2 regions of the Fodinibacter luteus genome follow, and region 1 is predicted to be linked to the other one. Evidence: predicted binding sites of a transcription regulator. Region 1 holds the regulator's gene; the other holds the start of a gene.

Region 1 (15,585 bases):
GCAGGCGCTGGAGCTCGGTGAGCAGGCGCCCCCTCGCCCGCGGGCCGAGCCTCCACAGGGCGTGCCGGTGCGCCGTCTCCTGCCAGTCGGCGGAGGCGGTGCGCAGAAGGTGCCGGTACTCGCGAAGCACCTGCGGCTCGGCGCCCTGGGCCATCCCACGATGGTAGGCCCGCGGACCCCCGTGGAGGAGCCCCCGGCCCCGGTCGAGACGACCATGCCGCCCCGCGGGCCGCCGGCTCAGGACCGCCGGCGGAAGCGGTCGAGCGTACGCATCGCCCCGCCGCGCACGAGCGGGCGGGGCAGCACGCGCACCATCGCCGTGAGCACCTTCCACTGCGCCCCGGGCACGGAGACGACCTTGCCGCCCGCGGCGTCCGCGAGGGCCTGCTGCACGACCGTGTCCGCGTCGAGCCACAGGGCGTCCGGCAGAGCCGACACCCGCATCCGGGCCCGGTCGTGGAACTCGGTGCGGGTGAACCCCGGGCACAGCGCCGTCACCGTGACCCCGGTGCCGGCGAGCTCGCTCGCGAGGCCCTCGGAGAAGACCGTCACGAAGGCCTTCTCGGCCGAGTAGGTGCCGTTGGCGATGAACGACGCCACCGACGAGACGTTGACGATGGTGCCGTGGCCCCGCGCCCGCATCGCCCGCCCCGCGGCGTGGCAGGTCAGCATGACGGCGCGGACCATGACGTCGAGGCCGGCCTCCTCGGCGGCCAGGTCGTTGTCGAGGAAGCGGGCGCGCAGCCCGAACCCGGCGTTGTTCACGAGGAGGTCGACCGGCCGTGCCGGGTCGGCGAGCCGGGAGCACACCTCGCCCGTCGCGGCGCGGTCGGACAGGTCGGCGACGAGCACCTCGACCTCGACCCCGTGGGCCGTCCGGAGGTCGCGGGCGATCCGCTCGAGCCGGGCCCGGTCACGGGCGACGAGCACGAGGTCGCTCCCCTCGCGCGCAAGGCGTTCGGCGAAGGCCAGGCCGATGCCGGCCGAGGCGCCGGTGACGAGTGCGGTGGTCATGCGGGGACTGTATGCCGCAGTCGCTCCCCCGCGGCCGCACCGCAGGACAGGCAGTACCCGCCGCGGGCTGCTCGTGCCGTGCTCAGCCGCTGGCTCTGCCCCGCCTACTGCCTGTTGGTGGACGCAGCCGTCGCCGGCCCCCGGGGTGTGACGCGGGCCGAGTCCCCGGCCTACCCGTGGGTAGGGTGATCGACGTGCGCATCGCCACCTGGAACGTCAACTCGATCCGCTCCCGCATCGACCGCGTCGAGGCCTGGCTCGCCCGCTCCGACGTCGACGTCCTCGCCATGCAGGAGACCAAGGCCCGGGACGCGCAGTTCCCCTATGCCCGCCTCCACGACCTGGGCTACGAGGTGGCCCACCACGGCCTCAACCAGTGGAACGGGGTCGCGATCCTCTCTCGGGTCGGCCTCGACGACGTCCGGGTGGGGTTCGACGGCGACCCGGGGTGGGGCGAGCCGCTGGCCGCGGAGGCGAGGTCCATCGGGGCCACGTGCGGCGGCATCCGGATGTGGTCGGTCTACGTGCCCAACGGCAGGGCGATCGGAGACCCGCACATGGCCTACAAGCTCGACTGGCTCGCCCGGTTGCGTGAGCAGGCGAGCGCCTGGGCGGCCGACGGCACGCCGGTCGCCCTGTGCGGCGACTGGAACATCGCGCCCCAGGACGACGACGTCTGGTCGATGGAGTACTACCTCGACAAGAGCCACGTGTCACCTCCCGAGCGGGCCGCCTTCAACGCCTTCCTGGATGCCGGGTTCGTCGACGTCGTGCGGCCGCACGCTCCGGGCCCGGGCGTCTACACCTACTGGGACTACCAGCGCCTCGCCTTCCAGAAGCGCCGGGGCATGCGGATCGACTTCGTGCTCGGCTCCCCGTCGTTCGCGGCCCGCGTCGCCGGGGCCGCCATCGACCGCGAGGAGCGCAAGGGGGCGGGTGCCAGCGACCACGCGCCCGTCGTCGTCGAGCTCACGGACTGACGGGTGCTGCGGCCGCGCCCTGGCGGACCGCGTCACGAACGGCTGAGGATGCCGCTCGCGTAGGCGGCCTGGCCGACGTGCTGGGTGCAGTCGTCGAGGACGCTCACGAGCCGGACGGCCGCGGTGACCGGGGGGTCCCAGCGCTCGTCGACGACCCGGTCGAGGTCGGCGTCGGTGACCGTGCGCAGGGCCTTCTCGGCGGCGTCCGCCGCGGCGTCGAGGTAGCCGCGCAGGTCGGCCCCCGGCGCCCGGACGAGCAACATGTCCTCGACGCTCATGCCGTAGCCGTGGGCGTCCGGTGGCAGCGGGAGGGCCAGCCGCTCGCGCCATCCCTCGGCCTCCCACACGGCCGGGTAGCCGAACACCTCCGCGACCTGCTCGTCGAGCACGCGGGCGAGGTGCCACACGAGCCAGGCGACCGTGTTCGTGCCCGGCGCCGGGGGTTCGGCGAGGCGGTCGTCGGGGGTCGAGTCGAGCACCGCGTGGACGCCCTCGCGCACCCGGGAGAGGGTGTCAAGGAGGAGGTCGGAGGTCGTCGCCATGGTGCGGACGGTACTCCGGGGACGGCCGCGCCGACAGGCCCTGCGCGCCGCCGTCCCGAACCGCGCTCTGGCCGGAAGGTGCTCCGGGGACGGCCGCGCCGACAGGCCCTGCGCACCGCCGTCCCGGACCGCGCTCGGGCTTCCCAGGAACCCGCCTCAGAGGCCGAAGGTCGTGGCCGGGTGCGCGACCCCCGGGCGGCGCCGCACCCCGAGCGCCAGCGACGCGAGCGCCCCGAGCCCGGCGGCGACGGCGGCACCCCGGAACACCCACGCGACCTGGAGCACGGCGGCATCCTGCAGGGCCTCGACGTCGGTGGGGTCCGGCAGCGCGGCGACGGCAATGTAGTACTGGTGCAGCCCGATCGCCGTGAGGAGGGCGACCCCGACGACCATCCCCACCATCCGGGACACGACGACGAGCGCGGACGCCGTGCCGTGCGCGTCGTGCGCGGCGCCGGCCAGGGCGGCGTCGTTGACGGGGGCCAGCGCCAGCCCGATGCCGAGGCCGGTGAGGGCGAGGACGGCGGTCGACGACGCCTCGTCGAGGGAACCGCGCCCCCACGTCGACATCACCGCGAGGCCGACGGCGGTCGCCGCCAGCCCGGTGGCCGCGACCACCCCGTTGCCGAGCAGCCGCAGGGCCCAGCCCCCGGCGAGCGCGCCGATCGGGACGGCGACGAGGAACCGGACGAGGACGAGCGCCGCCTCGGTCTGGTCCGAGGTGTGCACGAGCCGGGCGAGGAGGGGGACGTCGACGACGACGGCGACGAGCGCGACCCCGACGAGGAGCGAGACGACGAGCGCCCACACAAGCCGGCCGCGGACGAGCCCACGGGGCACGAGCGGGGCGGCGGCGCGGCGGTGGTGCACGGCGTACGCGACGGCGAGCAGGACCGCGAGCGGGAGGAGCGCCAGGCCGAGCGGGCCGACGATTTCGGTCTCCGGCTCGGCCGCGGCGAAGGTGAGCACGACGCAGCCGAGCGCCCCGCCGAGCAGCAGCGCCCCGAGGAGGTCGGCGCGGCGCAGCAGGTCCCAGGCGCCGCGCCCGCCGACGGCGAGGGCGGCGAACAGCAGGACGGCGCCGGCGACGCCGATGGGGGTGGCCAGGCGCGACGACGTGTCGCCGAGGGGAACGAAGGGCAGTCCGAGCGAGACGCTCGTGACGAGGGCGGCGGGGGCGGCGAGGGCGAGGACCCCTGTCGCGGCGGCCGCGGCCGACAGCGCGGCCACGGCCGGACGGGGCCGCGGCACGGCACCGCCCCCGGTCACGACCACCGCCCCGGCGAGGACGGCGCCGAGCGCGGCGTTGACCCAGAAGATCGCCCGCCAGTCGGCCACGACGAGGACGAGCGCCCCGAGCACCGGACCGAGCACGGAGCCGAGCTCCTGCACGGCGCCGACGACCCCGAGTGGCACGCCGCGCCGGTCGGCGGGCCACAGCTCGGCGACGATCGCGAGGGTCGCCGGCACGAGGCCGCCGCCGCCGGCTCCCTGCACGACCCTCCCCGCGACGAGCACGGGCAGCTCGGCGGCCAGTGCCGTGACCGCCGAGCCGACGACGAAGACGACGAGGCAGGCGAGCAGCACCCGCTGCCGGTCGACGAGGTCGGCGACCCGTCCGACGAGGGGGAGCACGGCGACGTAGCCGAGGAGGAACCCCGAGATGATCGGGGTGGCCCGCTGCAGGGAGTCGATGCCGACACCGACGCCGCGCATCATGTCGGTGAGCGCGAGCACGACGACGTAGGTGTCGGCGGCGGCGAGGGAGACGGCGACCGCGGCCGTCGTGAGCAGTGCCCTAGGGGCGGGTGATCTCAACGGGCGCCCCGTAGTCCGTGAGCTCCAGGACGTAGGTGGCCTCGACCCCCGGGAAGAACGGGCCGGTGAGGGTGGCGGTGCGCAGCTCGTCGTCGTCGGTGAGGCCGTAGCTCACGTCGTAGGTGCCGGTGCCGTCGCCGAGGTGGAACAGCTCGTCGATGCGCTGCCCGGGCAGCGTGCCGTCGATCCGGTCGAGCACCTCGTCTCCCGACCGGGTGCGGCCGTTGGCCCGCGGGTCACCGGTCTGGGTGAGCAGCGAGGAGATGCCGACGGCGGGGTCGAAGAAGAACGCCGGGTTGGGGGCGTTGATCGTGGAGAGGTCGGTCTCCTCGTACTCCGGGGTGAAGAGCTTGAGGTAGGCGGTGTCACCGATCGCGATGGTGTCGATCGTCCCCGCGACGCCACCGACGGTGCCGGTGATGGTGCCCTGGAACTTCGGCTCGCTCGCGCTGATGACCCCGTTGCCCTCCGCCGCGGTCACCCCGTTCTCGACACTCGGGACGTCGCGGCTCGACAGGTCGAGGGCGACCGTCTCCGCGGCGTCGAACTCGGCCTTGGCGGCGGTGAGCCGCTCGGCGGGCGCCACCTCGGCGACGGCCTCCTCCTCGCCCGAGCAACCGGCGAGCGCGACGACGAGGCCGGCGGTGGCGAGGGCAGCGGCGAGGGTGCCCGGGAGGCGGCGCATGGCCGCAACAGTAGCCCGCAGGTCCGGCACTCCTTGCACATCACCCACCTCACGGCCCGCGGACCGGGCTTCCGCGGGTGGGTGATGTGCAAGGAGTCGGGGTCGTCCTCGGGGCGGCGGGTGCCGGCCGGCGGCGGGTGCGGGCCGGCGGCGGGTGCCGGCACGCACCCGATCCCGTCAGCGGAGGGTGAGGCCGTCCTCGCCGCGGTCGACGGTGACGGTGTCGCCGTCGCGCACGTCCCCCGCGAGCAGCGCCGTCGCGAGCCGGTCGCCGATCTCGCGCTGGACGAGGCGACGCAGCGGCCGGGCGCCGTACGCCGGGTCGTAACCCTGCTCGGCCAGCCACGTCGTCGCGGCCTCGGTGACGTCGAGGGTGATCCGCCGCTCGCGCAGCCGGGTCGCGAGCGCGCGCACCTGGAGGTGCACGATCCGGGCGAGCTCGTCGCGCGAGAGGGCGTCGAACACGACGACCTCGTCGAGCCGGTTGAGGAACTCGGGCTTGAACGCCTGGCGCACGGCTGCCATGACGGCCTCGCGCTTCTCGCCCGGGTCGAGCAGGGGGTCGACGAGGTACTGCGACCCGAGGTTGGAGGTCATGACGAGGATGACGTTGCGGAAGTCGACCGTGCGCCCCTGGCCGTCGGTCAGCCGGCCGTCGTCGAGCACCTGGAGGAGGATGTCGAAGGTCTCCGGGTGCGCCTTCTCGACCTCGTCGAGGAGGACGACGGAGTAGGGCCGGCGCCGCACCGCCTCGGTGAGCTGGCCGCCCTCCTCGTAGCCGACGTACCCCGGGGGCGCGCCGATGAGGCGGGCCACCGCGTGCCGCTCGGAGTACTCCGACATGTCGATGCGGACCATCGCCCGCTCGTCGTCGAAGAGGAAGTCGGCGAGCGACTTCGCGAGCTCGGTCTTGCCGACACCGGTGGGGCCGAGGAACAGGAACGACCCGGTCGGCCGGTCGGGGTCGGCGAGGCCGGCGCGCGAGCGACGCACGGCATCCGACACCGCGCGCACCGCCTCGGCCTGCCCGATGAGGCGCGAGCCGATGATCGACTCCATGCTGAGCAGCTTCTCGGTCTCGCCCTGCAGCAGGCGACCGGCCGGGATGCCGGTCCACGCCGAGATGACCTCGGCGATGTCGTCGGCGCCCACCCGCTCCTTGACCATGAGGTCGGATGCCGTGGCCGTCTCGGCCTGCTGGGCCTCGTCGAGCTGCTTCTCCAGTGCGGGGATCTCACCGTAGAGCACGCGGGACGCGCCCTCGTAGTCGCCATCGCGCTGCATCCGGTCGGCCTGGGTGCGCAGGTCGTCGAGCCGCGCCTTGAGGTCGCCGAGCCGGTTGAGGCCGGACTTCTCCGACTCCCAGCGGGCGGTGAGGGTCGACAGCTCCTCGGTCTTCTCGGCGAGGTCGGCGCGCAGCCGCTCGAGCCGCTCGGCCGACGCCTCGTCGGTCTCCTTCGCGAGGTGCAGCTCCTCCATCCGCAGCCGGTCGACGGCACGGCGCAGGACGTCGATCTCGACCGGGCTGGAGTCGATCTCCATCCGCAGGCGCGAGGCCGCCTCGTCGACGAGGTCGATGGCCTTGTCGGGCAGCTGGCGCCCCGAGATGTAGCGGTCGGACAGGGATGCCGCGGCGACGAGGGCACTGTCCTCGATCTCGACCTTGTGGTGGGCCTCGTAGCGCTCCTTGAGCCCGCGCAGGATCGCGATGGTGTCCTCGACGCTCGGCTCCCCGACGAAGACCTGCTGGAAGCGGCGCTCGAGCGCAGGATCCTTCTCGACGTGCTCGCGGAACTCGTCGAGCGTCGTCGCACCGACGAGGCGCAGCTCGCCCCGGGCGAGCATCGGCTTGAGCATGTTGCTCGCGTCCATGGCCGACTCGCCGGTGGCACCGGCCCCGACGACCGTGTGCAGCTCGTCGATGAAGGTGACGACCTGCCCGTCGGAGGACTTGATCTCCTCGAGGACGGCCTTGAGCCGCTCCTCGAACTCACCGCGGTACTTGGCCCCGGCGACCATGGCGCCGAGGTCGAGGGCGATGAGGCGCTTGTCCCGCAGCGACTCCGGGACGTCGCCGTCGACGATCCGCTGGGCGAGACCCTCGACGACGGCGGTCTTCCCGACGCCGGGCTCACCGATGAGCACGGGGTTGTTCTTCGTGCGCCGGCTCAACACCTGGACGACGCGTCGGATCTCGTCGTCGCGGCCGATGACCGGGTCGAGCCGGCCCTCGCGCGCGGCCTCGGTGAGGTCGGTGCCGTACTGCGCGAGCGCCTCGCCCGCCTCGGTGGGGGTCTCGGAGGTGACCTGGCGGCCCCCGCGCAGCTCGGCGATCCTCTGCTCCATGTCGGCGGCGCCGCGCTTCTCGACGGCGGCGAGGTGGCCGGTCTCGGCGAGGGCGAGGAGGAGCAGGTCGAGGGCGAGGAACGCGTCGCCCTTGGCGCGCATCAGGGTGTCGGCCTGCTGGAGCACCGCCAGCGCCTCCCGGCCGAGGGCCGGCGGCTGGGCGGTCGGACCGCTCGTCGTCGGCAGCGCGCGCAGGCGGGCGTCGGCCTGGCCGAGGACGTGCCCGGCCCCCGTGCCGGCCGCGCCGAGGAGGGCGTCGGCGAGTGCGGTGTCGAGCTGGACGGCGGCGCTCGCCAGGTGGTCGGGCGTGATCTCGGCGTGGCCGGCGGCCTGGGCCGCCCGCTGGGCGAGGGCGAGCGCCTCGGCCACCTTGGCGGTGGGCTTGAGCTCCATGGGACTACTCCTGGACGCGGTGGGACGTGGTGGGGGATCGCCTCGTGCAACCTCGCGAAAGTTGAGTCTATTCCGCTCAAGTCCGTGCTGGGAGCGAGGTGCGACCCGTCCGACGGCCGTTGCGTCTCACCGGTGGGCGAGCCACTCCACCGCCTGCTCCACGAGGGTCTGCGGGTCGTGCCGCAGGTCGAGCACGACGCCGTCCTCGTCCGCCCCGAGTGGCTCGAGGGTCCGCACCTGCGACGCGAGGAGCGAGGCCGGCATGAAGTGGTCGGGCCGGGCCGACATCCGGGCGGCGATGAGCTCGACCGGCCCGTCGAGGTGGACGAACTGCACCTCCGGGGGGCCGGACCGCAGCACGTCGCGGTAGGCGCGGCGCAGCGCCGAGCAGGCCATGACCGTCGACTGCCCCTCTCTCGCCTGGGTCGCCATCCACGCGGCGAGGTCGGACAGCCAGGGCCACCGGTCGGCATCCGTGAGCGGGATGCCGGCGCTCATCTTCGCGATGTTGGCCTCCGGGTGGAACCGGTCGGCCTCGGCGAACGGCAGCCCCATGGCCGTCGAGATGCCCTCGGCCACGGTGGACTTGCCGCTGCCCGAGACACCCATGACGACGATGTGCCGCGTGCGGCCGTGCCCTCGGGCGCCAGGTGCCGCTCCCCCGGTCACAGGGCGAGGCTCACGCCGAGGGCGAACACGAACCCGACCGTGCCGATGAGCGTCTCCATGACCGTCCAGGTCTTCAGGGTCGTCTTCTCGTCCATGCCGAAGAACCTGCCGACGAGCCAGAACCCGGAGTCGTTGACGTGGGAGAGCACGGTCGAGCCGCAGGCGATGGCGATGACGATGCACACGAGGTCGATGCTCGTCAGGCCGGAGGTCGCCGCGACCGTCGGGGCCAGCAGGCCGGCGGTCGTCGTCAGGGCGACGGTCGCCGAGCCCTGGGCGACGCGCAGCGCGGTCGCGACGACGAAGGCCGCCACGATGACCGGCAGCCCGGTCGACTCCAGCGAGTCGGCGAGCGCCTCGCCGATGCCGCTCGCACGCAGGACCCCACCGAACATGCCACCGGCACCGGTGATGAGGATGATCGCGCAGACCGGCCCGAGCGCGCTGTTGACGATCTGCTCGACGTCGGCCTTCGAGCGCCCCCCGCTCAGGACGACGGTGGCGACGATGACGGTGATGAGCAGCGCGATCGGCGTCTGCCCGATCATCCGCAGCAGCCCGACCCACGTGGCGTCCGGGTCGACGACGCCGGCCGCGCCCAGGGTGTTGAGCCCGGTGTTGAGGAAGATGAGCAGCAGCGGCAGGAGGAGGACGAACAGCACGGTGCCGAAGGCGGGCGGGGGGCGGTCCTCGGAGCCCTCCGGCTCGCTCACGCCCCCGACGAGCAGCTCCGGCACGGGGATGTACATCCGCCGGCCGGTCCACGTGCCGAAGAGGTACGACGCGAGGTACCACGTCGGGAGGCCGATGAGCAGGCCGAAGACGACGAGGAGGCCGATGTCGGCGCCGAGCAGCTCACCCGCGGCGACCGGGCCGGGGTGCGGCGGCACGAACGCGTGCATGACGGCGAACGCGCCCGCGGCGGGCAGCCCGTAGGTGAGCACCGAGCCGCCGAAGCGCCGGGCCACGCTGAAGATGATGGGCAGCATGACGACGAGCCCGGCGTCGAAGAAGATCGGGAACCCGAAGAGGAGCGAGGCGACACCGAGTGCCAGGGGGGCGCGGTGCTCGCCGAAGCGGTTGATGAGGGTGTCGGCGAGCACCTGGGCGCCGCCGGTGACCTCGAGCAGGCGGCCGATCATGGCACCCAGACCGACGAGCAGGGCGACGGTGGCCAGCGTGGCCCCGAAGCCCGAGAGCATCGTGGGCACGACGTCGGGGAAGGGGATCTTCGTGACGATCGCGGTGAGGAAGCTGACGAGCACGAGCGCCACGAAGGCGTGCATCTTCAGCGTCATGATGAGGAAGAGCAGGAGCACGACGGCGGCCACGGCGATGAGGAGCAGGACGCCGGCGGAGTAGGCCGGCTCCACTGCCTCGACCGTCGCGAACTGGGTGTGCACCGTCGTCGTCATGTCCTGCCCCCTCGTGTGTCGGCTCCACGCAGCGGGCCCACCCTAGCGACGGGCGCACCCCCAGTGGGGCACAGCAGCAGGCGAACTCGCAGCCGCCCGGCATCCCGAGCGGTGTCAACCTCGACCCGGGGCACCGGAGGGGTGGCGACGCGGGCGCTCAGCCGCGAGCGGTCCCCCCGGCGCCAGAACCGGGGCCGGGGTGCGGGTCGTACCAGCCGCCGCGCTCCTGCACGAGGGCCTCGAACCGGTCGCGCAGCCCGTGCTCCACCGGGCGCGACTCGTCGACGACCATGTCCTCACGGACGTAGACGGCCCACTCGTGGTCCTCGGCGTCGTCCTCGCCCGCGAGGGACTCCCGGACCACCCGGACCTCGGTGAAGCCCTCGTCGGACAGCTCCGCCGCGACCTCGTCGGCGGTGGCGCGGTCGGGGAAGACCAGGAGGTGCTCGCTCACCCGCCCGAGTATGCCGGTCAGCAGGTGGCGGAGAGGTCCGCCGCGTCGGCGTCGTCCGGGGTGACCGTCGGGCTCGGCGGCGCCGTCGGCGAGGTGGAGCCGCTCGGCGTGGTGGAGCCGCTCGGCGCGGGCGAGCCGGTCGTCGAGGGGGAGGCGGTCGAGGTGGCCGCCGGCGGCTCGATGGCCTTGTCGACGAGGCGGCGGATCTTGGCGAAGTCGGGGTAGCCCGGCTCGACGACCTTGCTCGTCAGCGGCAGCGAGCGGATCGAGCCGCCCTCCTGGATGCGGAGCACGAGGTCGACCCAGGCGGACAGCTCGCCCGCCGGGATGTCGGCGCTGACGTTGCTCTTGAGCACCTTGGCGAGCTGGGGGTAGCTGCGCAGGAGCGAGACCGGGTCGGCCTGGTCGAGCAGGGCTCCGGCGACGCACCGCTGACGGCGCATCCGGCTGAAGTCGTCGCTGCCCGCCCGCGACCGCGAGTACCAGAGGGCGAGCCGGCCGTCGAGGTGCTGCAGGCCCGGCTCGATCCACTCCTCCTTCTCGCCGGTGAACTCGATGCGCCCGCTCGGGGTCTGGTGGCACTCGACGCACACCCGCTCCCGGACGTTGACGTCCACCCCGCCCATGGCGTCGACGAGAGCCCGGAAGCCGCGCAGGTTGACGACGACGGACTGGTCGACCTCCAGGCCGGTGATCTCGCCGACGACGTCGACCGTGGACTGGCGGCCCGGCTCGTCGACCCCCTCGAAGAGGTCGGGGCGGCTCTCGGCGAGGGTCCAGATGCCGTTCATGAGGCACTCGTCGCCGCAGTCGTAGCCGTTCGGGTAGACCGCCGAGAGGGGGTTGTCGTCGGGGAAGGGCACCCGCTCCAGGTTGCGCGGGATGCCGATGAGCAGGGTGTCGCCGGTCTTCGTGTCCGTGCTCACGAGCATGAGCGAGTCGGTGCGCACCCCCCACCGGTCCTTGCCGGCGTCCGACCCGATGAGGAGGGTGTTGACCCGGGGCACGTCGGCCCACGGGTCGGCCGCAGCCACGTCGGCGAGGGCGACGTCGCGCCCCTCGCCGAAGCCGTCGGCGACGAACACCTCGTCGATGAGGGTGGACTGCACGTCGAGGTAGCGCACGGCCATGGCTGCCGGTGCGGCGATGACGAGGCACGCGCCGGCCGCGAACGCCACCCGCCACCAGCGCCCGGCGCGCCGCCGCCGGGGCCACGACTGCTCGGCGGTGAGGACGATCGAGCCGATCCACACGACGGCGGCGACCATGACTGCGACACCGATCCACTGGAGCACCTCGGGCCGCACGGCGACGTCGAGCACCGAGCGGACGAGGCCGCCGCGCCAGGCCCGGGCGAGGAGGAGCAGACCCGTGACGAGCGCGAGGACGACGAGCACCCAGCCGAGGACCCGCCAGCGGGTGCCGATGAGGCCGGCCCCCGGGAGGATCGTCCCGAGAGCGACCCGGCGGTAGTAGGTGCCCGGGGGGCTGCGCAGCTCGGCACGGCTCGCCGGCGGCGGGGGCGTCCCCGGCCGCCCGGACGAGCGCAGCGGCTCCTCGTCGGACATCCTCACGTCTCTTTCTCGGCAGGTCACGGCTCGGGTCCGTCCCTCGGGACGCACACCGTGACCCCGGCACGATAACCCCAGAACCTGTACCCCGTGTGCTAGGCCCGCCGCGCGCCGGTTGCTCGACGGCACGAAACGGCCCCGGCCGGATCCGTCCGCCGCGTGGTCCAATGGCGGCATGAGCACGCTGACGAGGCCGGCCGTGCAGCCCTCGGACCGGTTGCGGCAGGTCGGCGTGACCCTCGCCGAGCTCCTCTGCGTCGTCGGCACGCTCGTCGGTGTCGGGGTGATCGGTACCCGGGTCGAGGAGTCCTCGGGAGGGGCCCTCGCCGCGGACGCGACGCTCCTCGCCCCCGCCGGACCGGCCTTCACGATCTGGACCCCGATCTACCTCGGCCTCGCCGCGTACACGGTGTGGCAGTGGCTCCCCGAGCAGGCCACGGACCGGCGGCACCGGGCGATCGGGTGGCTCGTCGCGGCATCCATGGTGCTCAACGCCGCATGGCTGCTCGTGACGCAGCAGGGCTGGATCTGGGTCAGCGTGCTCGTCATGGCGGGGCTCGTCGCGACCCTCGGGGTGCTCGTGCGCCGGCTCGAGGAGGTGCCGTCCTACGGGCACGTCGAGACCGTCGTCGTCGACGGCACGTTCGGGCTCTACCTCGGGTGGGTCGCCGTCGCCGCCTGCGCCAACGTCACCGCGGCGTTCGTCTCGAGCGGGGTCGACCCCGGCGGGTACGCCGCGCAGCTCGTGGCGGTCGCCGTCGTCGCCGTCGCGGCCGGGGTCGGCGTGCTCCTCGCGCGCCGACTCGGCGGTCGGTGGGCCGTCGCCGGCGCGATGGCCTGGGGACTGGGCTGGATCGCCTGGGGCCGGGTCACCGACGAGCCACGCTCGCTGCTCGTCGGGGTCGCCGCGGTCGCCGCCGCCGTCGTCGTGCTCGGCGCCGCGGGGCGCACCCACGCCCGCCTCCCCGACTGATGGCACTCCACCCACGCGCGGGGGCGGTCCCGCGCGTGGGTCGTGTGGGTGATGTGCAACGGGTCGGTGCCTCCGCCGGATGCCGTCGCCCTCCCACGGTGCGCGCCGGCGGTTCCGGTGGCGCGGCCCGATGCCGATGCGTCGACCGCGCGGTGAGCGTGAACGGCATCCGGTTCAGGCCCGGCCGGACGGGGCTCAGTCCCGGCGGCCCGGGCTCCAGATGACGAGGGCCTGCGAGCGCCCGTGCCGCGGGCGCTCACCGAGCCGCGCGGCGTAGACGTCACCGCTCGGGGAGACCGAGAACACGCGGGCCGTGCGGCCCGAGGACGCGCGCAGGGCCTCGAGCTCGGCGGTGAGCTCGGACACCCGCGAACGCAGCGCCGAGACCTCGTTCTCGAGGTCGAGGATGCGCGCGATGCCCGGCAGCGAGATGCCCTCCTCCTGCGAGAGCCGCTGCACCTCGCGGAGGAGGGCGACGTCGCGCTGGGAGTACCGCCGCCCCCCGCCGCGGGTGCGTGACGGGGTGACGAGGCCGAGCCGGTCGTACTGCCGCAGCGTCTGCGCGTGCATGCCGGCGAGCTCGGCGGCGACGGAGATGACGAACACCGGGGTGTCGTCGTCGGGGCTGAAGGCCGCGTAGTGGATCGACGTCATGGCCGATGGCCTCAGCTCGTGGCCTGCTCGAACAGCCCGGCCCGCGGGTCGACGCCTGCTTCCTCCGCCTGGAGGACCTCGACGGCCTCGCGGCCGGCGTCGGTGAGGCGCTGCGGCACGATGACGGTGACCTTCGCGAGGAGGTCACCCGCGCCGTGGCGTCCTGCGACCCCCCGGCCCTTGACCCGCAGCACCCGCCCGCTCGGAGTGCCCGGGGCCACCTTGACGCGCACCGGGGTGCCGTCGAGCGTCGGGACCGACACCGTCGCCCCGAGGACGGCCTCGGCGAAGGTGACGGGCAGGTCGACGGTGAGGTTGTCGCCGTCGCGGCCGAAGACCGGGTGCTTGTCGACGGTGACCGTGAGGATGAGGTCGCCCTTGGGCGCCCCGGGATCTCCCTCAGCGCCCTTGCCGCGCAGCCGGATCCGCTGCCCGTCCTTGACCCCGGCCGGGATCTTAGTCGTGATCCGGCGCCCCTCGGCCGTCGTCAGGGTGACCGTCGCCCCCTCGACGGCGTCGCGGAAGCTCAGGGTCGTGCGGGCCTGGACGTCGGCTCCGGGTCGCGGGCCGCGGGGGGCCCCGAACCCGGAGAAGGGGTCGCCGCCGCGGGCCGCACGGGGCCCTCCGGTCGCGCCCGCGCCACCGCCGAACATCTGGGCGAGCAGGTCGTCGAGGTCGGGCTGGCCGGCGCCCGCACCACCCGGGCCACCGGTCGAGAAGCGCACCCGCTGGCCGCCGCCTCCCCCGAACGCGGAGAAGACGTCCTCGAAGCCACCGGCGCCGGGACCGCCCGCCCGGAAGCGGGCGCCGCCGTGCGCCATCTGCCGGATCGCGTCGTACTCCTCGCGCTGCTTCGGGTCGGACAGCACCGCGTGGGCCTCACCGACGTCCTTGAAGCGCTGCTCGGCCGCGGTGTCGCCGGCGTTCTGGTCGGGGTGGTGCTTGCGGGCGAGGCGCCGGTAGGCCTTCTTGATCGCGGCCTGGTCGGCGTCCTGGGGGACCCCGAGGATCGCGTAGAAGTCCTTCTCGAACCAGTCCTGGCTGGCCATCGGGCCCCTCCTCTCGGTGCCTCGGTGCGGGTCGTCGTGCGGTCGTGCGGTGCGGGTCGTCGTGCGGTCGTGCGGTGCTGGTCGCCCGTCTCAGGCCGGGTCGGCGACCGCGACGCGGGCGGGGCGCAGCACCTGCTCCCCCGCACGGTAGCCGGGCTGGAGCACCGTGACGATGGTCGTGGATGCCGCGTCGGTCGGGAGGTCGTCGTCGCCCTCCGGCCACGGCGTGTGCATGAGGGCCTCGTGCTGCATGGGGTCGAACGCCTCGCCCCGGCCGCCGAAGCGCTCGAGGCCGTACTTGCCGAGGGTCGCCTCGAGCTTGTCGGCGATGGCCGCGAACGGCCCGTCGACGAGGTCGCCGTGATCTCGGGCGGCCTGGATGTCGTCGAGCACCGGCAGCACCGACTCGAGGACGTCGCGCACGGCCCGCTCCTGCATGAGCGCGCGGTCGCGGTCGACCCGCCGCTTGTAGTTGACGTACTCGGCCTGGAGCCGCTGGAGGTCACCGAGCCGCTCGGCCGCGAGCACCGAGTCCGGGTGGGGCGCACCGGCATCCGCTGCGATGTGCTCGGATGCCGTGTCGGCGCCCGGGCTCTCGTCGCCGGCCGCCCCGGCGGGGGCGGCCCCGGCGGGGGCGGCCCCGGCGGGGGTGGCCCCGGACTGGGCCGGAGCCACCTCCTCGCCGTCGTTGACCGACTCGGTGTTGATCGCGTCGTCGGGGGTCGGGTCCGGGACGACGGGGTCCTCGGACCCGGTGCCGCCGCGCGGCATCCCGGGGTCGTGGGGCTCGGTCACTTCTTGTCCTCGTCGTCCTCGACCACCTCGGCGTCGACGACGTCGTCGTCACCCGCGTCGGGCGCCGGCTGGGAGTCGGTCGACTCGGCGCCGGGGACGTCGCCGGACTCGCCCTGCTCGGCCGCCGCGGCGTACATCGCCGCACCCATGTCCTGGGACTTCGCGTTGAGCGTGTCGATCTTGGCCTGGATGTCGTCCTTGGAGGCGCCCGAGTCCGGCTTGACCGC
Region 2 (15,585 bases), on a different contig from region 1:
GCGGCCGGTGCTGCTGCGCACCGAGATCGCGGCCGGGCACGGGGGACGCAGCGGTCGGTATGCCGCGTGGGAGCAGATCGCGTGGGAGTGGGCCTTCGTGCTCGACCAGCTCGGCGCGACCGAGCGGGTCGACGGCTGACCCCGGCGCGCTGCCGTCGCCGGGGTCAGCGGGTCAGCCGGTTCGCCGCCGGCCTAGCGGGTGAACAGGATGGGGCACGGACTGCGGCCCATGAGGCGCAGCGCCGTCGAGCCGACGTGCAGCCCCGGGAACCCTCCGGAGCCGCGGCTGCCGACGACGAGGAGGGCGGCGCCCTGGGCCCGCTCGAGGAGGGCGCTCACCGGCTCGGCCTGGAGGACCTCGTAGTCGACCTTGACGTGCGGGTGCTCGGCGCGCCGGGCCGTGAGGGCCGCCTCGACGGTGCGCTGGAGCTCGGCCTCGTAGGCGCTCCAGCTCGAGTCGCTCGCGAGGGTGGGGTCGGCCGCGCTGCGCGCCTCCCAGGCGTGGACGACGGCCAGGGCGCCGTTGCCGCGTGCGGCCTCGTCGAACGCGGCGGCGAGGGCCCGCAGGGACGGCTTCGAACCGTCGACGCCGACCACGACGGAGGCGTCCTCGGACGCGGGGTCGGTGTTCTCGTGGCCGACGACGAGCACGGGGCATCGGGCGTGCGTCACGACCTGCATCGCGACGGCGCCGACACTGGCGCGGCTGAAGACGCCGTGGCCCATGGCGCCGACGACGACGAGGGCGGCGGTGCGGGCGGCATCCACGAGCGCCTGGCTGGCGTAGCCCTCACGGATCGACGTCGTGACGGTGAGCGTCGGGTCGACAACGTGGGCCCGGGCGACGCCGTCGGCGACGAGTCGGTGGGCGTGAGTCGACACGACCGCCGAGCCGTCGGAGAGCTCGCCGAACCCCAGCATGGGCAGGTCGGCCGCGAAGGCGTGCAGCACGTGCAGGGGGAGCCCGCGGGCGCTCGCGACCTGCGCGGCACGGGTGACGGCCGCCATGGAGAGAGGGGATCCGTCGACCCCGACGACGACTCGTGGTGCACCCATCTGGGTTCCTCCGATCGCGAGTGGTCCGCGGCGGGCGGCTCGTCGTGACCGTCGGCTGCGAGGTCGCCCGTCGTCGTGGGGGGCGGCGCTCCCCACACCCTGACCGTGGCACGGCGGGGCACCCGACGCAAGGGCGCCGGTCACACGACGCGCGGCGAGTGCGGAAGTGGTTGCCCCGGCGACCGGTTCCGCTCTCTCGGCGGGCCGGGGGGAGCGGCATAGGGTGTCGGCCATGACGCTCATCGCCATCGAGTGGGACGACACCGCAGGGCGCGGCGGCCGCGGCGCAGTCCGCCTCCTCGACCAGACCCAGCTGCCCGGGACGACGGCCTACCGCAGCATCGACACGACGAGCGACCTCGTCGTCGCGATCGCCGAGCTCGCCGTCCGCGGGGCGCCCGCGCTGGGTGTGGCGGGGGCGCTCGGCGTCGTGCTCGCGATGGACGAGGGGGCTCACGAGGGCTGGGACGACACGCGGGTGCAGGCGGCGATCGACCGGGTCCGCCACGCGCGACCGACCGCGGTCAACCTCGCGTGGGGCGTGGACCAGGTTCGCGCGCTCGTGCCCCAGGGGCGCGACGTCGTGCTCGAGGCCGCGCGCCGGGTCGCCACCGACGACGAGGCCGCCAACCGCGAGCTGTCGCGCCTCGGCGCCGACTGGCTGCTCTCCCGAATCGACCGGGCACGGCTGCGGGTGCTCACCCACTGCAACACCGGCTCGCTCGCGACCTCGGCGTGGGGGACCGCGCTCGGGGTCATCCGCGAGCTTCACGCACGCGACCGGCTCGAGCTCGTCTACGCCGACGAGACCCGCCCGCTGCTCCAGGGCTCGCGGCTCACGGCGTTCGAGCTCGCCGCCGACGGCATCCCCCATTGGGTGCAGGCCGACGGTGCCGCGGCCTCGACGATCCTGCGCGGCCTCGTCGACCTCGCGGTCGTCGGGGCCGACCGGATCGCCGCCAACGGCGACGCCGCGAACAAGATCGGCACGCTCGGCGTGGCGCTCGCCTGCCACGATGCCGGCATCCCGTTCATGGTCGCCGCGCCGTGGTCGACGGTCGACCTGTCGATGGCCGACGGTTCGGGCATCGAGATCGAGGAGCGCTCGGGCGAGGAGGTCACGGTGCTCGCCGGGGTGCGCCTGGCCCCGGAGGTGTCGCCGGGGTTCAACCCGGCGTTCGACGTCACCCCGGCACGGCTCGTCGATGCCGTCGCGACCGAGCGCGGTGTGGCCGAGCCGCGCCGTGGGATCGACCTGAATTCCCTCTCCTGACCTCACCGGGCGCCAGGCCGGCTCAACGTGGGCCGATCGTCCAGCACTCGGAAGGCCATTCCTTCATCAGCTCAGTATGAAGGTATGATCTTCATATGGCTCGAGTGAAGAACAAGGCTTCACAATGTGTCCTCATCGGGGACGTCGTCGGCTCCCGGGGGTCTGCGGACCGGCACGCCCTGCACCGGGCGCTCGAGGACGGGCTCGCCGGCGTCGATGCCGCGGTCCCGGCGATCGCCGGGCTGCGGGTCACCGTCGGGGACGAGTTCCAGGCGTCGTACGCCAGCCTCGGCGACGCGCTCGAGGCCGCCCTGCGGGTGCGACTGGCGCTCTTGCCGGAGGTCGACACCCGCATCGGCGTCGGCCGCGGGCCGGTGACGACCCTCGACGCCGAGCGCGGGATCGAGGACGGGCCGGGCTGGTGGGCCGCCCGCGATGCGATCGAGGCCGCCGAGGAGGCCGCAGACCGCCCGGCGACCCGCCACCTGCGTACCACCTACCGGGTCGCGCCCGACGCCGGAGGCGCCTCCGCGGCAGGCGCCTCGTCCGAGGACGCCATCAACGCCGCCCTGCTGTGTCGGGACCATCTGGTTGGCTCGATGTCGGAACGCTCGATCCGGCTGCTGAGGGGGCTCATGGAACCGCACACGACCCAGGGTGAGCTGGCCGCTCGCGAAGGCATCAGCGCCTCGGCCGTGTCCCAGCGCGTGCGCGCCGACGGCATCGGTGCGGTGCTCGCCGCCCAGGCACTGCTCCGGGGGCTCGCGTGACGTGGCTCGCGGTGTGGCTCGTCGGGGTCGGTGTCGCCGACCTCACCCGGGCGGCGTCGGGGTACTCCCGTGGCCGTTGGCCGGTGGTCGCGGGGACCGCTGGCGTGGCGGTGCCGGCGGTGCTCGCCGGGCTCACCGCACCCGTGGACGTCGTCGTGCTCGCCACCTCGCTCGTCGCGCTCGGGCTGTGGGTGCGGTTCTCCGCCCAGGCCCTCGTGACCGGCACGGGCCACGGGCCGGCCCTCGCGGCGCTGGCCCTCGGCGGCACGTGGCTCGTCGGGCTCTCCGGGTGGGCGACGCCCGCCGGGGGAGTCCTCGCCCGCTGGCTGGCCTGGGCCGACCCGCCGCTGCTCGACGAGGCGACCGACCCCGGCGCGGTCCTCCTCGTCCTCGGGCTACTCCTCGTCAACCTCACGACCGCGAACCTCGTCGTGCGTCTCGTGCTGCTCGCGGTCGGCGCCATGCGGCCGGTCCGACCGCTCGAGGCCGACACCGGCCCGCAGCCGTCCGACCAGCTGCGCGGGGGACGCCTCCTCGGCCCGATGGAGCGCGTGCTCATCCTGGGGCTCGGGCTCGCCGGCCAGCTCACCGCCGCCGGTCTCGTCATCGCCGCGAAGGGGCTCATCCGCTTCCCCGAGCTGCAGGCCAAGCGCGACGACCGCTCGAGCGTCGACGGAGTGGGCATCGACGCCGTCACCGAGTACTTCCTCGTCGGGTCGTTCGTGTCCTGGCTGATCGCGCTCACCAGCCTCGCCCTCACGCGCTGACGATGCTGTCCTTCCACTGCGCCGGGAAGTCCGAGGTGCGGTCCCCCGCGAGGAGCAGCCGGTACGTCATCGCCGCCGCCTCCTCGAGGTTGAGCGCCCGTCGCAGGGCCATCGACACGGTGTCGCCGAGTGCCGAGCAGCCGTGGTGCGCGAGCACGACCGCGTCGTGGTCGCTCGCGGCCTGCGCGGCGGCATCCGCGATCTCCTGCGAGCCCGCCGGGAGGAACGGCACCCGACCCGCGCTGCCGAGGTAGAACTGGTGGTCCAGCGTCGTGAACCGGATCGCGACGCCGAGCATGTCGACGAGCAGGACGTGCTGCGGGTGCAGGTGGACGACGGCGTTGACGTCCGGACGCACGGCGTACGTGCGCTGGTGCAGCTTCCACTCCACCGACGCCCGGGCCGCGCCGCCGACGTGCTCCCCGTCGAGGGTCAGCTCGGCGAGGTCGCCGGGGGTGAGCCGGTCCAGCCAGGTGCCGGACCCGGTGACGAGGAACCGGTCGGTCCCCGGCAGCCGCACCGACAGGTTGCCCCCGCTGGCCTGCACGAGGCCGCGGGCGACGACGTGGCGGCCGGCGTCCAGCAGCTCGTCGATGAGGGTTTCGCGCTCGCTCGTCATGGCCCGATTCTCGCGCAAGCCCGACCCGCGAGGGCCGGCGTCCCGACGCTCACGCCGCTACGGAGACACCGACGCCTCAGGGCGGTCCGGAGTCTCGAGGGGCTCACGTCGGTCCGGACACGCCGACGGCGCCCGCGGGTGCGGGCGCCGTCAGTGGACCGGGAGGTGTCAGGAGGCGGCGGACTCCCCGTGCGCCTCGCTCTCGATGGTCTGGTGACCAGAGGTGTGGCTCACCGAGATCTTGCGCGGCTTGGCCTCCTCGGCGACCGGGATGGTCAGAGTGAGGACACCGTCGGAGTAGTCGGCCGAGATGCGGTCGGACGCGACGCCGTAGCCCAGGGTGAGCTGCCGGGCGAAGGTGCCCGACAGGCGCTCGTGCGAGAGCCACTGGACGTCGCCGTCGGGCTGCTCACGCCGCTCGGCGCGGATGGTGAGGGTGCGGTCCTCGACATCGACGTCGATCGTCGACGGGTCGACGCCCGGCAGGTCGATCGCGGCGACGAAGTGGTCGCCCGTCCGGTAGAGGTCCATCGGCATGGCGGCCGACGCCGGGGTGCGCAGGGCGCCGGAGAGCATGCGGTCGATGTCGCGGAAGGGGTCGAAGGTGGTGGCCATGGTGTGTTCCTCCGTGGTGCGGGGGCAGGTGCCCTGATGTACATGAGTGGGAACGGCTCAACTTTACCCCTTGTTCCCGACTCAATGCCAACTCCGAGAACGTCGGGGTCGCCCGCCCCGGAACCGGGTCGGCTGCTGGCACCGTTGGTGGGGTGACGGCTTCCGACGAGGGGCCGCGGAGCGAGGAGACGACAGATGGGCTTTCTCGACCGGTTGCTGGGGCGCACCCCGACCGAGCAGCAACGCCAGTCCGGATCCGCGTGGACCCACGGGTCGGCCCCAGCGCGTGGATCCGCCCCACCGCCTCCTGGGTCGAGCGAGGACGAGCGGGCCGTGGCGCGCTACCGCTACCTCCTGCGCACCGCGCCGCCCGAGCAGCTCGAGGCCCTGCACGCCGAGGCCTTCGCACGCCTGACCCCGGAGCAACGCCAACAGCTGCTGCGCGAGCTGTCCGCCGCGGCACCGGGAGAGGCCGGATCGTCGAGCGAGCCGGCCGACCTGGCCCGAGCAGCAACCCGAGCCGAGATGCGTTCTCCCGGCACGCTGCAGGGCACGTTCTCACGCGGCTCCTTCGGCGGGCCGGGGATGGGTGGCATGGTCGCGGGGTCGATGATGGGCACGATCGCCGGGGTCGTCGTCGGCTCCGCCATCGCGAACATGATGTTCGGCGGCTACGCGGACAGCCCCGAGGCGCAGGAGGCGGGCGACACGGGTGGCGACGTCGGCGGCGACACCGGTGGCGACGTCGGGGCCGATGCCGGCTACGCGGACTCCTCGGGCGGAGACGCCGGGGGGGACTGGGCCGGTGGTGACGGCGGCTGGGGCGGCGGCGGCGACTGGGGCGGTGGCGGCGACTTCGGGGGTGGTGACTTCGGCGGGTTCTGACGGGCTCGGCAACCACCATCCCGCGGCGACGGACACCCCCGGCGTCACGTCGGGTAGGCCCGCCAGCCGCGGCCGCGGTGCCAGCCGACGAGGGGCGACCCTCGCCACGCGGTCGTCAGCCACACCGTGCCCAGTCCCTCGGGCACGTCCGGGTCTGCGTCGGGCAGTGACTCGACGGGCCCCGTGAGGGGCAGGTACACGGCATCCGGCAGGCCCCCCTCGCCGACGCCGATGAACAGGTGCCGTTCGTCGACCCCGCGGGCGGCGACCACCTTGGTGGCTCGGCGTGCCACGTGGGCCACCGTGAGCAGGTCGGACACCGCCCGCGGCAGGAGTGAGAGATCTGCATCGATCTGTCCCGCAGCGTGGTTCGAGGTCACCGTGATGCCGCGTGGTCGGCGCCCGTCGTGCTCGAACGCGGCGGGGTGGCCGTGCAGCCTCGAGGCGGACTCGTGTGCGAGCCAGCCGAGCTCGGGGTCGCTCTCGAGCACCTCGGCCGGGAGCGCAGACGGTGACGTGACGTCGTGGGCCTCGCACAGCGTGATCGTGCGCTCGTAGGCCGCGCGCACCCTCGCGAGCTCCGATCCGACCACCTCGGCCGTCCACCACCACCGTCCCGGGTTGGGCCACGTGTAGCGCTCGCGCCCGAGCAGCGCGGAGCTGCGGCGGGCCTGCGTTCCCGCGTGGGTCGTGACCTCGACGGCCGCGGTTCGACCCCCGGGCAGGACGAGGTCGAGGTCGTGGGCGCCCTGGCGGATGCCGATGTCGTGGGCGCGGGCGGCGCCGCCGGTCGCACGCTCGAGCAGGACGGCGGCGAACCGCTCGTCCTGGCGCAGCCCGTCGAGGCGTCGTGGGTCACTCCCCATGGGGGAAGGCTAGGCGCCCGCGGGGACGGTTTCGGGGTGCCACCGCGCGAGGCGGCCCCGGTCAGCCGAACCGGCGCTTGAACTCCGTCGCCAGTGTCTCGCCGGCCGCGCCGACGAGGGCGCCGACGACCGGGTTGACGACGAGGGCCGTCACGGCGCCCGCGAACTTCGGTGCGTACTTGACGAACCAGTCGCGCACGTACTCCATCGTCGACAGCTCGGGCTTCTCGGCGGTGATCGCCGCCTCGAGCTCGTCGAGCTTCTCGGCCGCCGCGTCCGGGGTGTCGGGGTCGGCGAGGACCTCCCCCCGCAAGGTCGCGAACTGCTGGAACAGCGACGCGAGCTCGGCCTCGCTCGGCCCCTGCGACGACACGGTCGTGCTCGTCTGGCTGACGGTGCCGCCGATGGCGACCTGGCCACCGCTCACGTTGCTCACGGTGCCACGCACCGAGGTCCGAGCCTCTTCCTCACCCATGGTCTGTTCTCCTTCGTCGTCGTGCGGTGTCGGGATCAGGGTTCTGCCCGGCTCACCTCAGGTGACCGTCGAGAAGGTCAGGGTGACCGCGCCGCCGCAGTCGAGCTCGGCGTCGGGCGGGGGGGACTGGTCGATGACGAGCTCGGATGCCTGACCGTCCTCGACCGGGTCGAGCTGGGCGGTGAACCCTGCCCTCTCCACCTGGCTGCGGGCGGCATCCACCGTCATCCCGACGACGTTCGGGACGGTGCACGGCCCGCTGATGACCTTGATCGTCCGCGGGTCACCGGGTCGACCGGCGCTGCCGGTCGCCTGGACGAAGGACTCGAGGACGACGGACCCCTCGGAGACTCCGCGCAGCGTGACCTTCACGTCGGCGGTCTTCCTGACCGGCACGCCCTCGAGGTCACAGCTGAGCCCCTCGGGGATGGTCGTGCAGCGCGGCCGGCCTTCCACGATGTCCGCAGCTTCGCCGGACAACCCCACCGTCAAGGTGCCACCCTCACTCGGGCCGATGTCACGGCTGTCCAGGGGCCGGTTCTGCACCCGGACCGTGAACGCGCGTTCCTCGCCCACGACGAGCTCGTCGCTCTCACGGTCCAGGGTGAACGCGACGAGGTTCGGGGCCCCCTCGACGGGGGTCGGGGTCGGGGTGCCCGTGCCGGTCGTCGGAGGCGTCGTGGTGGGAGCGACCGTGCCCGTGGGAGCGGCCGTCTCCTCGTCCGACCCGCCGCGCGAGGCGAAGGCCACGACGGCTCCCACGACGAGGCCGATGACGACGAGCAGGGCGGCCGCCGCACCGAGCACCCGTCCCCACCGGATCGGGACCGGCTCCGGCGGAAGGGGTTCGGGAGGGACCGGCTCCGGAAGCGGGGGACTCGGTGGCTCCGGAGGCGGGGCCGGAGGGGTGCGTGTCGACCGGTCGACCACGGGGATGACCGTCGTCATGGCGTCGTCGACGACGGCGAGCTCGTGGTCGAAGAAGCGCCGGCTCGCCGTGTCCCCCAGGGCGTCGGCGGCTGAACGCCCGGCCTCCAGGGTGTCCCGCCAGGCCGACCACCGTCCGGCGAGCGCGAGGGGCTGCTGTGCCGCGGCGGCGAGCGCCACGGCATCCTCCCACCGACGGTCCCGGTCGGCCTGCCGCAGCGCGCTGGCGATCGTGGGGATCTCGCCCGCGACCTCCTCCGGGACCGCTCGCTCGCGCACCCACGCGGTGAGGACGACCGCGGCGCGCCGGCGCTCCTCCGGGGAGGCCGCCATGTGGTCGCGGGCCCGCCACCCCTGCAGGTCGTCGCCCTGCACGATGCCGCGCCGGCTGAGCTCGTGGAGGGTCGAACCGGCATCCGCGTGCCCGGAGAAGGCGGCGACCGGCCCGGCACCGACCGGTGCGTCGAAGGCTGCGAGGGCGGCGAGCACGGCATCCTCCTGGACGGACACCGAGCGCAGCACGGCGACGAGCAGGTCCTCGGGCTGCGCGTCGACGCCGAAGCCGCGGGCCACCGAGACCAGGTCGCCGTCGTCGGCTCGCACGAGGGAGGCGAACCGCACGAGCTCGAGTGGCGTGCCGTGCAGCACCTCGCTGACCCGGGTGCCGACGTCGCGCTCGCGCTCGCTCAGCTCGCGGCCCACCGCCGCCGCGATGAGCTCGACACCCTCGTCGGTGGTGAGGCCTGCGAGCGCGACGCCCTCGACCCCGTCGAACACGCGCTGCTCCGTGCCGGCGAGGAGGAGCAGGGACGAGGGGAGCTCCTCGCGCAGCGCGTCGATGTCGTCCCGGCCGAGGCTCGTGTCGTCGAGGACGACGAGGAGGCGCAGGTCGCACAGCGCGCTCGTGAGCTCCTCGCGCCGCGGCACGACCCGGCGGGACCCGACGTAGCAGGTGTCGTAGACGTAGGCGAGGGTGTCCGCCGTCCCGAGCCGGGCCGGGATGGCGATGACGCCGTCCGGTGTCGTCTCGGGAAGGGGGGCGTTGGATGCCGCGCGCAGCAGGGCGGTCTTGCCGATCCCGCCGGGGCCGTGCACCTCCACCGACCGGCCGGCGGCGAGTGCGGTCCGGACCCGTCGGAGCTCCGCCGTGCGCGCGACGAGCCCGGGGAAGGCCGGGGGCGGGCGCAGGACGGGCGGTGGACGCCGGACCACCTCGACGTCGGAGTCGGCGTTGATGACGACGTACGAGCCCTGCGCGGCGTCGATCTGGAAGACCCGTCCGCCCACCGCGACCTGGCCGCCGCTGACGTCGCTGACCTGTCCGTGGACCTCGGTCGTCGAGCCCGGGTCGGCGACCGGCGGGGTCGCCTCACCGGTGGCCACGCGAGCGGCCTCCCCGGCACCGCGACCGCGGGTCCGGCCCGCGACGGCTCGCACGCTCACACATCTGAACCTCCGTCCGACGGGGTTCCTGCGGATCCTCGGAGTGGCTCGGTGGGTCAACTGTAGCGACGGCGAGGGTGTCAGGGACAGAGCCGGCGGGCCCCGGCCGCACGGGGCGTCGGCTCGTGATACGTCTGCGGGGAGGGCCGTCCCGACCCTCCCGGCACCCGATGGTGGTGGTCAGGGGGTCAGTGGGCGGCCCCGGCCGTGAGGGCGTCCGCGCTGCGGCCGGCCCCGTGCGAGCGGCCCGGGGCTCGCACCCCGTTGACCGTCGACGAGTCGAACGCGAACGTGATGACCGCGGTCGCGATGGCGTCGGCGTTCGTGTCCAGGGCGTCGGTGTTGACGTTGCCGACGAGCGGCTGGTCGGCACCGAGGAGGGCGTACAGCGACTCGTCCTGGCCCTTGCCGGTGAGGTTGTCGCAGGACGCGTGGTAGCACGGGTCGTACGCCTCGTCGGCGACACCGCCGTAGCGCTCGGCCTCGTCGACCGTCTTGACTCCCTCGGCGCCGGTGAACAACCCGCCTGCCGGGATGCCGACCGCGATGAACGGGCCGTAGTCGGACCGCCCGGAGAACTCGGAGTCCTGCCACGGCAGCCCGCGCGACGCGTAGAAGTCCTCGAAGACGTCCTCGATCTCGGCCGAGCCCTCGGGGATGAACCCCGCAGGCGCGGTGCCACCGGAGTTGTCGCCGTCGTAGACCCCGAACATGTAGTTGGGCGAGGCGACCATGTCGAAGTTGAGGTAGAGGGCGATCCGGCCCCGGTCCGCCTCGGACAGCTGGCCGACGTAGTGCTCCGAGCCGAGCAGCCCCGACTCCTCGGCGCCCCACCAGGCGAAGCGGACCGTGTTGTTCGGCTTGACCTTGGCCATCTGGATCGCCGTCTCGAGCAGGGCCGCGCTGCCGGAGCCGTTGTCGTTGATCCCGGCGCCCTCCTGGACGCTGTCGAGGTGGGCGCCGGCCATGACCGTGTTGGCGTCGTTGCCCACGCGCGTCTCGGCGAGGACGTTGGATGCCGTGCGCTGCTCGGCCGTGAAGTCGACCGTGACGCGCACGGTGGCACCGGGCGTGCTCGCCAGGTCGGCGCCGGCGTCGTAGGTCGCGAAGACGACCGGGATCGTCAGGCCGGTGGCGTCACCGATCATGTTGAGCAGGCCGGTGCGGCCGGGCTGGCCCTCGTTCATGATGACGGCGCCCGCGGCGCCTGCGGCCTGGGCGTTGAGGGCCTTGACCGCGAAGCCGCACGTTCCGCGCTGGAGCAGGGCGATCCCGCCGGTGGGGAACCCGGCGAAGTCGGCAGCCTCGCAGCCGCTCGTCGAGGAGTTCGCGGGCAGCGACGGGTTGAGGACCAGGTCGACGGGCCTGAGGGCGCCGGTGGCCGTTCCCTCGGGGGCGCCCGGGTCGAAGGTGTTGCGCAGGAAGTCGGTGCCCTCGACGAACGTGCGCGGGAGCGGGCTGGTCCGTGCGAGCTCCGAGCTCTCCTCGACGTAGTCGAACTCGAAGTCCTGGACGACAGGGTCGTAGCCGGCGGCGTCGAGCTGCTCGACGACGTAGGCGACCGACTCCTCGTACCCCGACTGGCCGGCGGCCCGGCTGCCGCCGTTGGCGTCGGCGATGTCCTGGAAGGCCTCGAGGTGCCTCATGACCCCGTCGAGGGTCACGGCGTTCGTGAGCTTCGTGACCGAGTTCGGGTTCGGTGCCGCGGTGGCCTGCGGACCGGCAGTGGCGACGAGGGCGGCGGTGAGCGTGGCGGCGGCAGCGGCGGTCGTGACGGATCTGGTGCCCACAACTGTCTCCCGGTTCACTCCGGCGCCGGGGTGTGGCCGGATCGTCGCAGACTAGACCCGCCGCTGCCGCCTGGGAAGAGCCACGGATCGACCCGAGCCCGCCCCGGGGAGGAGACAGGAGAGGAGCGAGGCCTACGACGCCCGGGCGGTCGACACGTGGAGCAGCTTCCAGCCGACGATGGCGAACCAGATCGGCAGCAGCAGCCCGTAGAGCATGTAGCCCGAACCGATGACCGGGCGCAGCGCCTCGCTGACGATCCCGGCGGCACCCGCGAGCACGCCGAGGGTGGACAGCACCGGTCCGAAGAAGGACGCGCGGCGCATGGGCAGGGACAGGAGCAGGATCGCGGCCGCGGTCAGGATCCCCGCCCACGAGACCGCGTTGGTGGCGGCGATGAGCGCCTCCGCCGCTGAGGCCAGGGCTGGCCGGTCAGTGGCGTCGGCTGCCCGGTAGGCGTTGCTCAGCACGACGAGGCCGCCGTGGAGGGACTGGGGGCTGCTGCCCAGCGCGAGGGCGATGACCTCCGAGGCGACGCCGAACAGGCCACCGATGGCCGCGATGCTCTGGTCGACGCCCTTGAGGGCCACCGCGACCGCGGCGAACACGACCATGGCCGGGACCGCCAACCCGACGAAGGAGACCAGCTCGGTGAGGTACACGACCCGGTGCTGGGCGATGTACTCGAGCAGGGCGGCCCCCCGGGTCGGTGGCAGGGGTGCGACCACGACGAGGACCACGGGCACGAGGACGAGCAGGACGAACAGCAGCGCGGACCAGGCTCCCGCCCGGTACAGCGGCCCCCACGTCGGGTCCGGGTGGGGTGTCCCGGTGGGGTCGGTGCGTGTCCCGGCCGCACCGCCGGGCGAGGTCATCGGGCCCTCACGCCGGTGAGGTGGGGGTCGGACCCGGCGACCGCCGCGCGCCCGGTGGTCGGGCGGCGGTGGGCCGCGTCGCGCAGCCCAGGGGCGTCGTGCCGGTGCGCCCGCTCCGCTCGCAGGAGCAGGGTGAGCGCGACGAGCATCGGCACCGCGTACAGCCACAGCCACCAGCCGAAGAACAGCAGGCCGACGTGGAATGCCAGCAACATCACGAGACCGGCCCGCATCCTCCGGCCGCCGGACAGCACGAGGATGCCGGCCGTGGCCTCGCCCACGATGAGGGCGCCGATGAACACCCCCGTGTTCGGGACGACGAGGGTGGCCCAGGTGTCGCGCACGAACGCGAACTGCGACATCTGCCCGAACTCGGCGAAGGAGTCCCAGTCGGTGGCCAGGTAGACCACGTTGACCATCGCCCCGAAGACGAGGAACAGCACCCCCAGGGCGACCCGGGCCACGAGCCTGGCCCTCGGGCTGCGGTGAGCGCCCACGGACGCGACGACCACGGTCGCGCCCAGGAGCAGCCACATGACCTTCTCCATGGCGTTGCCTTCCACCCGGCCGCCCACGCCGTCGATCCCGTCGACGTCCGGCCACGGGGCAGCCGGGGACGGCCTGAGGACGATTGTCCCGCTCGTGGCACCGGCTGGGCCCACGGATGTGGCTGGCCTCACGAGCCGCCTGCCACGGTGGCGTCGACCACGATCGGGGCGCCGCCGCCGCACACCGGCGTAGCGTCGTTGGCGCCGGGTGCGCTGCGCGTCGACACTCCGGTCCGTGGGCCCGGCACACCACCGTGGCCCTGTGGGCCGAGAAGGTCGCTCCCATGTCCAACACGTCGTCGAACGCTTCGCACGCCGGGCCACTCCGCCCGTCGCGACCCTCCACAGCGACGGGTGGTGCCGGGATGACATGCACCCTCGACCCGACGTCGGCCGCGACGACGCCGCACAGGCCGGATCCGGCGCACCCCACCCCTCGCAGGGTGAGGCTGGCCGGTGCCCTGGTCGCCGCAGCCGCGCTGGCGGTGACCGCCTTCGCGGGGGTCTCGCCGTTGCTGTCCCCGGCCGCGCCCGCCGAGGATGCCGTCGCGGGGTTCTCCATGGACCGCGCCCGTGCCGACCTCGCGGTCGTGGCCGCGGTGCCGCACCCGATGGGCACCGCCGAGCAGGCGGACGTCGAGGCCTATCTGGTTCAGGAGCTGACCGCCATCGGCCTGGACCCCATGGTGGACGAGCAGCTCGTCACGATGGCGCCGGACCCGCCGAACTCGGTCTGGACGGGCACGGTGCGCAACGTCGTCGCCCGCATCGAGGGAACGGGCCCGGACGCCGACCAGGCCGTGCTGCTCGCGGCCCACTACGACTCCGTCCCCGCCGCCGCTGGGGCGGGCGACAACGGCGCCGGCGTCGTCAGCGTCCTGGCGGCCATGCGAGCCCTCGCGTCGAGCCCTCCACCGCGCCACGACGTCATCGCCGCCTTCGTCGACGGCGAGGAGCACGAGATGCTCGGCTCGCTGGCGCTCGTCGAGTCCGCCACGTGGATGGGGGACGTGCAGGTCGCCGTCAACACCGAGGGGGTCGGCAACGCCGGCCGGGTCACCCCTGCCCTCACGAGCCCGGACAACGGCTGGGCCCTGCGCCAGTACCTCGACGCCGTCCCGTCACCCGTCGTCTACTCCGCCTTCGACGCACCGCTGAACGCCACCGGACAGGGTGCCGACCTGGGTCGCTACCAGGACGTCGTTCCTGCCGGTCTCGAGCTGGTCGTCGTGGGTGGTCTGCCCGCCTACCATGCCGGCACCGACACCGCCGGGGGCATGCACGAGGGCACGCTGGCCGAGTACGGCGCCACCGTCGTCGGGCTGGCACGGCAGCTCGCTGAGGCGGACCTCGGGTCCGTCGAGGAGCCGAACCTCGTGGCGTTCACGGTCGTCAGGGGTGTGACCGCTGCCTACCCGTCGACGTGGTCGTTGCCCCTGGCCGTCCTGGGGGCGGTCGGGACGGTCGTCGTCATCGGGCTGGCGGTGCGCCGTGGTCGCGTGTCGCTGCCTCGGGTGCTCCTGTCGTGGCTCGTCCTCGGCGTCGCTGGGCTGGCCGGCATCCTTGCCGCCACCGGCTTGTGGCTTGCCGCGCAGGCCGTCGACCCACGACTGTCCGATGCCATCAACGGCGGTGTCTACGAACGGACGCCGTACCTCCTGGCAGCCGTGGCCGCCGGAGCGGCCGGGGTGCTGCTCGTCCTGTGGCCGCTGACGCCCCGGGCCACGGCGCTCGAGGTCGTGGCCGGTGCGCTCGTCGGGTGGAGCCTCGTGGCCCTGCTCCTGGCCGCCGTGCTGCCGGATGCCGCGTACGCCGCCACCTGGCCCCTCCTGGCCGCCATCGCCGGCTTCGCCGTGCTCGCCGCCCGCGAACGGTCTCCGCGGGTGACGCTGGCGACGGTGACCCTCGCCGCCGCCCCGGCCGTGCTGCTCATCAGCCCCCTCGTCGCCCTGTACTTCCTGCTGGCCGCACGCTTCGAGCTCATGCTGCCGGTGGCCACGCCGTTGCCGATGCTGTGGGTCGTGTTGGCCCTCACCGTCGTCCTCCCGCTGGCGCTGGTGGCTGGCCGCGGGGTCGGTTGGCGACCCGCTGCCGCGGCAGGCGTCGTGGCCGTGGTCCTCGTGGCCGCAGGTGCCGCGCTGAGCGCGGTGAGCACCGGGCCGCGGCCGGACCTGCTCGTCTACCACGCGGATGCCGACACCGGGACCGCGCGCTGGGTGGCCCTTCCGGTCGAGCTCGACACCTACACCGGGCAGGTCGCCTCGAGCGAGTGGACCGAGACGCGGTTCGAGGCGTCCCCCTTCCACCAGGCCGGTGAGACCGAGCCGGCCAGCGCGGCACCAGCACCCGAGATCCCGGCGGGCCGGCTCGGGACGCCGCGGGTGTCCGTCACCTCGGACGCCGCCACAGCCCAGGGGCGTGAGCTCGCCGTGCAGGTCACCGCTCCGCCGGGAAGCTACGCGCTGACCATCGATGCCCGCAGCGGCGCCGGCATCCAGTCCGTCGCGGTGAACGGCAAGGACGTGCCCGCGGCCACGACCGGGGCACCCAGCTCGGTGCGAGTCGTCGCCTTCGGCCCGCAGGCCGGCATCCCCATGACGCTCACCGTGCCGGCGGGGGCCGACGTCGAGCTGGCCCTGGCGTGCTACACCCTGGGCCTCGACGGCTCGCCGGCCGTC

The links. The regulator HspR, encoded in region 1, represses chaperone genes until heat shock. The targets are predictions, from matches to a motif close to AAGTTGAGTCNNNNNGACTCAACTT.
Region 2: a site for HspR is predicted at 5,140-5,164, ahead of ABD899_RS10585 (Hsp20/alpha crystallin family protein). Genes of this name have one in related genera too.

What each region holds. Positions count from the first base shown of each region.
Region 1 is NZ_BAABGM010000003.1:251,683-267,267, reverse strand. It holds gene ABD899_RS03765 (hypothetical protein) at 1-154, opposite strand, end outside; gene ABD899_RS03760 (SDR family NAD(P)-dependent oxidoreductase) at 238-1,014, opposite strand; gene ABD899_RS03755 (exodeoxyribonuclease III) at 1,209-1,994, shown strand; gene ABD899_RS03750 (mycothiol transferase) at 2,027-2,536, opposite strand; gene ABD899_RS03745 (MFS transporter) at 2,693-4,354, opposite strand; gene ABD899_RS03740 (LppX_LprAFG lipoprotein) at 4,335-5,039, opposite strand; gene clpB (ATP-dependent chaperone ClpB) at 5,217-7,778, opposite strand; gene ABD899_RS03730 (gluconokinase) at 7,905-8,447, opposite strand; gene ABD899_RS03725 (GntP family permease) at 8,444-9,862, opposite strand; gene ABD899_RS03720 (ribonuclease E inhibitor RraB) at 10,020-10,316, opposite strand; gene ABD899_RS03715 (LCP family protein) at 10,334-11,884, opposite strand; gene ABD899_RS03710 (TspO/MBR family protein) at 12,063-12,860, shown strand; gene ABD899_RS03705 (heat shock protein transcriptional repressor HspR) at 13,056-13,514, opposite strand; gene ABD899_RS03700 (DnaJ C-terminal domain-containing protein) at 13,526-14,563, opposite strand; gene grpE (nucleotide exchange factor GrpE) at 14,654-15,358, opposite strand; gene dnaK (molecular chaperone DnaK) at 15,355-15,585, opposite strand, start outside.
Region 2 is NZ_BAABGM010000013.1:174,452-190,036, reverse strand. It holds gene ABD899_RS10615 (S9 family peptidase) at 1-139, shown strand, start outside; gene ABD899_RS10610 (universal stress protein) at 193-1,056, opposite strand; gene mtnA (S-methyl-5-thioribose-1-phosphate isomerase) at 1,289-2,329, shown strand; gene ABD899_RS10600 (SatD family protein) at 2,425-3,099, shown strand; gene ABD899_RS10595 (hypothetical protein) at 3,096-3,866, shown strand; gene ABD899_RS10590 (class II aldolase/adducin family protein) at 3,856-4,485, opposite strand; gene ABD899_RS10585 (Hsp20/alpha crystallin family protein) at 4,654-5,100, opposite strand; gene ABD899_RS10580 (hypothetical protein) at 5,434-5,985, shown strand; gene ABD899_RS10575 (hypothetical protein) at 6,030-6,851, opposite strand; gene ABD899_RS10570 (hypothetical protein) at 6,913-7,326, opposite strand; gene ABD899_RS10565 (PASTA domain-containing protein) at 7,384-9,696, opposite strand; gene ABD899_RS10560 (M28 family peptidase) at 9,885-11,486, opposite strand; gene ABD899_RS10555 (hypothetical protein) at 11,619-12,359, opposite strand; gene ABD899_RS10550 (hypothetical protein) at 12,356-12,907, opposite strand; gene ABD899_RS10545 (M28 family peptidase) at 13,351-15,585, shown strand, end outside.